2 regions of the Marinobacter halotolerans genome follow, and region 2 is predicted to be linked to the other one. Evidence: predicted binding sites of a transcription regulator. Region 2 holds the regulator's gene; the other holds the start of a gene.
What was found. Region 2 encodes sigma-54, which starts transcription at its own class of promoters, with help from an activator protein. Its sites were predicted from a motif close to ANTGGCATNNANNTTGCTNT; they were not measured.

Region 1: FPL19_RS06790 (PEP-CTERM sorting domain-containing protein) is a predicted target of sigma-54. The motif match lies at 1,664-1,683, and genes of this name have one in related genera.

The regions. Positions count from the first base shown of each region.
Region 1 is NZ_VMHP01000001.1:1,448,829-1,453,328, forward strand. Features, by position in the region: gene FPL19_RS06785 (flavin-containing monooxygenase) at 1-707, opposite strand, end outside; gene FPL19_RS06790 (PEP-CTERM sorting domain-containing protein) at 909-1,619, opposite strand; gene FPL19_RS06795 (histone deacetylase family protein) at 1,841-2,746, opposite strand; gene FPL19_RS06800 (ABC transporter ATP-binding protein) at 2,905-3,576, shown strand; gene FPL19_RS06805 (ABC transporter permease) at 3,566-4,500, shown strand, end outside.
Region 2 is NZ_VMHP01000001.1:264,225-268,724, forward strand. Features, by position in the region: gene lptC (LPS export ABC transporter periplasmic protein LptC) at 1-81, shown strand, start outside; gene lptA (lipopolysaccharide transport periplasmic protein LptA) at 65-628, shown strand; gene lptB (LPS export ABC transporter ATP-binding protein) at 606-1,331, shown strand; gene FPL19_RS01160 (RNA polymerase factor sigma-54) at 1,490-3,028, shown strand; gene hpf (ribosome hibernation promoting factor) at 3,062-3,370, shown strand; gene ptsN (PTS IIA-like nitrogen regulatory protein PtsN) at 3,495-3,965, shown strand; gene rapZ (RNase adapter RapZ) at 3,993-4,500, shown strand, end outside.

The DNA of each region.
Region 1 (4,500 bases), 1.2 Mb from region 2:
GCCAGTTTCGAGGGCAGGGTCCGCTGCAGAAAGCGGGCAATACGATCATCCGATGGCAACGGCATCAGGTAGGTTGGCGAGCGCTGCAGCATGGTCACGTGCTCTGCCTCTTCGGCCAGCGTGGGTACCAGGGTGACGGCCGTGGCGCCGCTGCCGATCACCACCACTTTCTTGTCCGCATAGTCCAGATGCTCCGGCCAGTGCTGCGGATGGACGATCTGGCCCTGGAACGCGTCTTCACCGGGGAAGTCGGGCTTATAGCCGGCGTCGTAGTTGTAGTAGCCGGTGCAGCCGATCATGAAATCGGCCGTAAACGTGAGCCTTTCACCGGTTTTCTCGCGCTCCGCCGTAATCGTCCAGCAGGCGCTCTCTGTGGACCACTCCGCGCGCTTGACCGCCAGGCCGAAACGAATATGCGGGGTCACGTCATAGTCGTCAGCGGTTTCGGATACGTAGTGCTTTATAGAGGGTCCGTCCGCCAGTACCTTGCCGCCTGTCCAGGGGCGAAAGTTGTAGCCGAAGGTGTACATGTCCGAGTCTGAACGGATACCGGGGTAGCGGAACAGGTCCCAGGTTCCGCCCAGATCATCGCGGCGCTCAAGGATGGTGAAGCTTTTACCCGGGCAATCCCTCCGCAGATGACAGGCAGTGCCAATGCCCGACACCCCTGCGCCGATAATCAAAACATCTACATGCTGCTCACTCATACCTGCCCTCATCGGCCTGATTTCTTGTCGTCATCTCCCCGTGCATTCTAGCCTAAGTGATAAGGACAGAAATTGGCCGGAAAGGTCGCCAAGGTAGCAATTCCGGTCAGTCTCAAATCTGTTCTCTGTTGAATCAAAATAAAAAAAAGGCCCTGCCATTTCAGACAGAGCCCCTTATTGTCGTTGCTGAAACTTTGGCAATCAGGCCTTTCTGCGACGCGCCACAAAGGTACCTACCAGCCCCAGGCCCAGCAGAGCCAAGGTTCCTGGCTCGGGTACAGTCACAGACGAAGTGTTGAAGTTGTCGAAGCCCAGGCCAACACCTGAATCTTTGGTTCCGGTGAACACAAAGTCGATACGATTGAATGCTGCTCCACTGAGGTTAAACGTCCAGGGCAGGCCATCAAGGGACCCGGCTCCATTCGTTGAACCTACGGGGCTAAGCATACTGTCTATCAGGTTAGCCCCATTGTACGCGCGGACATCCCATTGTTCGGTTCCCTGACTGTTGTTTCCATCAATATCCCAGATCTGACCGCTGGCAGCGTTTACCGCGGTGCTGTAAATAATAGAAAGATAAACCCCATTGCCACCCCGGGATCCTACTTCCCCGCCCGTGCGAACAAACCAGTCACCGAGACCGGGAGAAGCCAGGAACTGCTGGTCGTAATCAGAATTCTGATCATTCAGGAACCCCTGAGGATTGGCATCAGCCTCACCCGACTTTTCGATAAATGCGCCGTCAAAAGTTACCCCGTCGGAGGCTTCATACTGATCGGTAAGGGCGTCGTTATCACCCAGGCCGCCGCCGGGGAGGCTGCCCACATCTTCAAAGTCAATCAAGGCAGCGGCCGCCGGGCCTGAGACCAGCAACGTCATTGCAGTGACAAAACACATCTTCTGGAAATTCATAAGTTACATCTCTATGTCTGCTGAATTTGCTATTGAACAGAACTTCAGCAAGACCTGTTCCACTCCTCAAAAAGCCCGTGAAAACAGATAGGTGTGTGAACTCGAAATAGAACAGGAGAAGTTTATGTAAATTAACTCGACACAATTGGCCGTTTTTGGCAAAAAGAAAACGGATTTACTTTACAGGGTCGACTATGAGCCCGGCCTCATCTGACTCATTCTCAGCTGAACACCCGACTGGCCTCTTCCACCACAATGCCGTGGCGCCTGGCCAACTTTAGCCGGTCATCGTCATAGCCGCCGCCAATCACCGTAGCGACGGGTATGCCGCGCGCTTTAAGCTCGCGCAAAACCCGGTAATCCCGCTCCCGGATGCCGGATTCGGTGATATTCAGCCTTCCCAGCGGGTCACCGGCGAACACGTCTACCCCTGCATCGTAAAGGACGATGTCGGGCTTCGACATTGCAAGCGCCTGACGCAGTGTGCGTTCTACAACCTTGAGGTAGTCCCCGTCTTCCATTCCATCCGGCAGGGCCACATCCAGATCGCTCACCTGTTTTTCGAAGGGGTAATTGCGTTCACAGTGGACGGAACAGGTGAACGCATTCGGCTCATTGGCCAACAGCCGGGCGGTTCCGTCGCCCTGGTGCACATCCACATCAAATATCAGCACCCGGTCTACCCCGCTCTGGCGCAACAACACGTTGGCCGCTATGGCCAGATCATTGAGGATGCAGAACCCGGCAGCGTGGTCGAAATGTGCATGATGGGTGCCACCGGCCAGATGGCAGGCAACGCCGTATTGCAGCGCCAACTGCGCCGTCAGTACCGTGCCCGACGGTGCCAGAAACGTCCGCCGCACCAGCCCTGTGCTCCAGGGCAGGTTCATCTGCCGGGTCTCCCGGGGAGACAGGCGGTTACCGGCGAAGCGGGCGAGATAGTCCGGGCTGTGGGTCTGGGTCAGCCAGGCCTGTCGACAGGGTGCCGGACGGTAGCTGTTCTGCCGGGTGAGCAGTCCATTCGACCGCATGTGCTCCGCAAGCAGGCCGAACTTTTCCATGGGGAAACGGTGTTTTGCAGGGAACGGAAAACTGTAATCCGGATGATGGACTATGGGAATCAACATGCACTTTCCAGTAACCAGTGATCAGGTATGAATGTACGGGCACTGTTGCAGCGAAGATTGCAGGTCATTCATAGTGAGGTAGATAGTGCGCCAGTGTCCGGAACAGATCGTATGCTATTGCGTCAGTGACTTAACCCATTAAAAAGAAAGGTGTCCCGGTGTCCACCAGTGTCCAGATAAGTGATATCCAGCTTACCTACCCGACAGAATCCGGGACCGTAGCGGTGCTCAAAAACGCCTCGCTCACAATTCCGCCTGGCGACACTCTGGCAATTACCGGCCCCTCTGGTAGCGGCAAAACCTCACTGCTTCTGCTGCTGTCCGGGCTTCAGCGCCCCACCTCCGGCGAAATCCTGGTAGGCGACCAGCGCCTGGGGGACATGGACGCCAATACCCTGGCCGATTGGCGCAGTGAGCACCTTGGCATCATCTTCCAGTCGTTTCATCTGCTGCCAGGTCTGACCGCCCTGGGAAACGTCAGCCTGCCGCTGGAAATCGCCGGGCAAACCGGCGCCCGGGAGCAGGCCAAGGCCATGCTGGACGCAGTAGGACTGAGCCATCGGCTGCAACATTACCCGGGGCAGCTTTCCGGCGGCGAGCAACAACGGGTAGCCATTGCCCGAGCCCTGGTGCATCAGCCGAGCCTGTTGCTGGGGGACGAACCCACCGGCAATCTGGACCAGGAAACGGGTGAAAAAGTGCTGTCATTGCTGTTCGACCTGCACAGAGAAAGCAAATCCACCCTGGTGCTGGTCACCCACGACGAGCGCGTGGCCCAGCGTTGCCAACACCGCGTTCGGATGGACGGCGGGCGTCTGTATGAGGACTGAGCCTCCCAACCGGCCACGTTCGGCCAGCATCCTGTGGATGCTGAAATTCGCCATAACCGACCTACGCTCCCGTATTTCCGCGCTCAGGGTATTTCTCGCCTGCCTTATTCTGGGTGTCACCCTGGTGGCGGCCACCGCCAGCCTTTACCGGGTGATCGAGCAGAGTCTACTGGCAGACACCCGGGCGCTGATGGGCGGCGATGTGGAACTGGATGCCAGTGAACCGCTTCCAGACGCCGTGCTCGAATGGGTAAGCGCCACCGGAAAGATCGCCCTGATTCGGGAGTTCGACACCATCGTCAGCAGCGAAAACGGCGACGGCTTCTTCAGGGCCGAGATACTGGTTCCCGATGCCGCCTACCCCCTGTACGGCGAGCTGCAGCTGACACCGGACCAGTCACTGGCAGAACTGAGTGACAAAAAGAATGGCAACTGGGGCGCCATTATCGACCCGCTGCTTGCAGAGCGCCTGGGCCAGTCCATCGGGGACCAGATCCAGATCGGCGCCGCCACCTTCCGCATCAGCGGCCTGATCCAGAAACAACCGGACCGCCGACTGAACGCCAACTGGCGCGGTCTGCCGATCATGATTTCTTCACAGGCAGTCGAGGCCACGGAACTGATCCGTCCGGGCAGCCGCGTGGATTATGAATACAAGGTGAAGACCGACCAGAACCTGGACACCTGGCTGAACGAATTCGAGCAGGCCTTCCCCCAGCCCAATTGGGACACCACCACCTTTGCCGAACGCAGCGAACGCATTGCCGAACGGCTGGACCAGATCGCCACGGCGCTGATTCTGATTGCCTTCACCACCCTGTTCATCGGAGGCCTGGGTGTAGCCAACAGCATTCATGCCTATCTGGATGAGAAGTTGGGCACCATTGCCACACTGCAGACGCTGGGCCTGCGCCGCAAACCCCT
Region 2 (4,500 bases):
ACCGGCATGAAAGTCTGGATTGACGAACGCATACTCGAACTCAACGCTCAGGTGGAAGGACGTTATGAGCCCGGTAAATAGACATACACGCCGCAATCCCGGCATTCTGTTTTACCTTGTGCTGATGCTGTTGGCACCGCCGGTGGCTGCGTTCAATCTGGAGTCGGATACCCCCATCCGCGTCACTGCCGACACGGCCCGCCTGGATGACAGCAAGGGCGTTGCAACCTATACCGGTTCAGTAGAGATGACCCAGGGCGACATCCGCCTGACGGCCGAACGGGTCACCGTTACCCGAAGTGAGGAAGGCGTGAGCCGGATTCAGGCTTCAGGCCAGCCGGCCAGGTACCGGCAACCAGCCGTCGAAGGCCAGGGAGAAACCGATGCCCGCGCCCTGGAAATCCAGTGGTCGGCGGAGGACAACCGGGTCACTTTCAGAGGCGAGGCTGTGATTGAGCAGGGCGGAAACCTTTTTCGCGGGCAGGTCATTCATTATGATAGCGCCGAACGTATCGTGACCGCCGAGGGCTCCGACGAGTCCGGTGGTGGCGACGGCCGGGTGGAAATGGTTATTCAGCCACGCAGCACTGACAAGAAGGGACCGGATGGCAGTTCTGAGAGCCAGTAATCTGGCGAAAAGCTACAAGCAGAAAAAAGTGGTCATCGACGTCTCGTTGGAAATCAGAAGTGGCGAGATAGTCGGCCTCCTTGGCCCCAACGGCGCCGGCAAAACCACCTGTTTTTATATGATTGTCGGGCTTGTACCCGCCGACAACGGCCGCGTGACCATCGACAGCAAGGACATCACTCCCCTGCCCATGCATGGCCGCGCGCGCCAGGGCATCGGCTATCTGCCCCAGGAAGCCTCGGTATTTCGCAAACTGACCGTTCGCGACAACATCATGGCTATTCTGGAGACCCGATCAGAGCTGAAACGCAGTGAGCGGGAAGCCAAGGCCGAAGAACTGCTGGAAGAGTTTCACATCAACCACATTCGCGACAGCGTTGGCATGGCGCTGTCAGGCGGTGAGCGCCGGCGGGTGGAAATCGCCAGGGCCCTGGCCATGGAGCCGGCCTTCATACTGCTGGACGAACCCTTTGCCGGCGTAGACCCTATTTCCGTCAGCGACATCAAGCAGATTGTCCGCCACCTGAGGGACAAGGGCATAGGCGTTCTGATCACCGATCACAACGTGCGCGAAACCCTCGACATCTGCGAGAACGCCTACATTGTCAGCGGCGGACATATTATTGCCTCCGGCAACGCTGAGCAGATCCTCGCCAACCAGCAGGTCAAGGAAGTTTACCTTGGTAACGAGTTCAGGCTTTAGTATGAATCCCCGTGACAACAGGCACAGCAGCCAATTGTTTTGCCATCCGCAAGCAAGTACACTCGGCAAAGAACTTGCTTGGTATGGCAAGTTGCCAACATACATAGAGTTTTTGTCAACGCCTTGCACCTGAGAGACCGAGTGACGGACCCTGAATCATGGTTATGAAAGCCTCATTACAATTAAAGATGGGCCAGAGCCTGACCATGACGCCCCAGTTGCAACAGGCCATCCGCCTCTTGCAGCTTTCGACGCTAGACCTTCAGCAGGAAATCCAGCAGGCACTGGAATCCAACCCCATGCTGGAAACGTCCGAGGAAGAGGATCAGGTCGGTGATACCGCGGAGTCCGAGCGCGATGAACAGGACGCGGCGAATAACGAAGAGCACACAGCCAGCGCCGCGGAAACCGAGGCCTCCAGTGATTGGGACGAATCGGAAAACGGCCCGGACTGGGCATCGGAAACCGACAGTCCCGACACAATCCCGGATGACCTGCCCGTCGACACCGCCTGGGACGATATCTATCAGTCAGCTCCTGCCCCGGCCGCCCGAAACGACGACGAAAACGACCACGACTTCGAGACCCGCAACTCCCCGACCGAAACCCTGCGGGATCACCTGGAATGGCAGCTAAATCTCACACCACTGAGTGAGCGGGATCAGGCCATCGCCCACGCGCTACTTGATGCAGTGAACAACAACGGCTACCTCACCTCGCCACTGGAAGAAATCCACTCCGGCATGGTCGAGGAATCGGACGAAGACCCGCTGGAGCTGGACGAAGTCGAAGCCGTGCTTCACCGTCTGCAACATTTCGATCCGCCCGGTGTTTTCGCCCGGGATCTCCAGGAATGTCTACTGATCCAGCTGAATCAGCTCCCGCCCGATACACCCTGGTTGGCCCAGGCCAGACTGGTCATCACCCACTACATCAACCTGCTTGGCAACCGGGATTACGCGCAGCTTCTGCGGCGCAGTCGCCTGAAAGAAGATCAGCTTCGGGAAGTTCTGGCGCTGATCACGGCGCTGAATCCGCGCCCGGGAGACACCATTGATCAGGGCGAACCGGATTACGTCATCCCGGACGTCATTGTCAGGAAGCACAACGAGCGCTGGCGCGTGGAACTCAATCCTGAAATTGCCCCGCGCATTCGTGTGAATGCCAGCTATGCTTCACTTATCAAGCGTGCAGACAGCAGCGCCGACAACACCTACCTGCGGGATCAGCTGCAGGAGGCAAAATGGTTCATCAAAAGCCTGCAAAGCCGTAACGAAACCCTGCTAAAGGTGGCAACGCGTATTGTCGAGCACCAGCAGGGCTTTCTTGATCATGGCGAAGAGGCGATGAAACCGCTGATTCTGTCGGACATTGCCCAGGCGGTGGAAATGCATGAATCCACCATATCCCGGGTAACCACGCAGAAATACATGCATACCCCCAGGGGCATTTTTGAGCTCAAGTACTTTTTCTCAAGCCATGTCAGTACTGACGAGGGCGGCGAATGTTCCTCGACCGCCATACGGGCAATGATCAGGAAACTGATTTCAGCGGAAACGCCGAAAAAGCCATTGAGCGACAGCAAAATTGCAGCCATGCTAGGGGACCAGGGTATAAAAGTGGCCCGACGGACAGTGGCCAAGTACCGCGAGGCAATGCACATTCCTCCATCCAACGAAAGAAAGCGACTGGTGTAGGACTCACCCGTTCGCAGACAACAGGAGACGCCAATGCAACTCAATATTTCAGGCCATCACGTAGAACTGACTCCCGCACTGAAAGATTACGTTTCCGGAAAATTTGAAAAGCTAGAGCGTCACTTTGACCATATCAGCAACTGTCAGGTGACCCTTGAGGTTGAGAAAGTGCGGCAAATGGCGGAGGCGACCCTCCATGTGATTGGCGGTGAGATTCACGCAAAGGCTGAGAACGAGGATATGTACGCGGCGATTGACGCCCTGGTAGACAAGCTGGACAGACAGATACTCAAGCACAAAGAAAAGAATGTAGACCGGATGCACGGCAACGGCGCCCGCTAGGCAGACCGAAACCTGCATGTCACTAATCGAGCTGCGGCGCTGACTTACAAGCCATTGGCCTACTCGCCACCGGCTTTGAGTTGAAAGGTGCCGCAGCCTTTTTTTACGGAACTGACGTCGATTCATGACCGACACAACCCTGACCATCGAGAACATTCTCGCCCCGGAACTGACACTCTGCAGGGTGCCGGCCTCCAGTAAGAAGCGGGTAATGGAAACCATCGCGGAACAGATTCAGCACCGCGATGAAACCCTCAGCGACGCCCAGATATTCAATAATCTGGTCTCCAGAGAGCGACTGGGCAGCACCGGCATTGGCCAGGGTATCGCCATCCCCCACTGCCGTCTGGACGGGCTGGACCACGTCGTTGGCCTGCTGATGACACTGGAGGAAGGTGTCAGCTTCGATGCCATCGACAACCAACCGGTGGATCTTGTGTTTGCCCTCGTCGTACCGAAAGAGGCAACCAGTGAACACCTCGAGCTGCTGAGCCAGATTGCCGAGAAGTTCAATGATCGCGCCTTCTGTGACCATCTGCGTCAGTGTACGGATGGAGAAACGCTCTACCGGCAGATGCTCGCCGACAGCCCCTGAAATCTTTCGTCTTTGAGGTGACCCGGCATGAAACTGATCATTGTCAGCGGCCGCTCTGGTTCCGGTAAAAGTACAGTACTGCATGTACTCGAGGATCTGGGCTTTTACTGTATCGACAATCTGCCCATCGGCCTGCTGGTTCCTCTGATCCAGGAGGCGACCGGGCAGTCATCCGGCGGCAGGCTGGCCAAAATGGCGGTCAGCATCGATGCCCGTAACCTCTCCGGCGAACTCAGCAACTTTGAAAGCCTCTACCACAGCCTGCAGCAGACCGGTGTGACAGTCGAGATCATCTACCTGGATGCGGACGAACAATCCCTCCTCCAGCGTTTTCACGCCACACGCCGCAAACACCCTTTGAGCGATGACAGAACCTCCCTTCGGGAAGCCATTGGTAACGAAAAGCAGCTCCTGGAGCCCCTGTCCCGGCTGGCTGACCTTTATATCGAAACCACCGGCATGTCGATGTACGAGCTCCGCGACATGGTCAAACAGCGGGTTGCCGGTCGGCGGCAACAGGAACTGGCACTGCTGT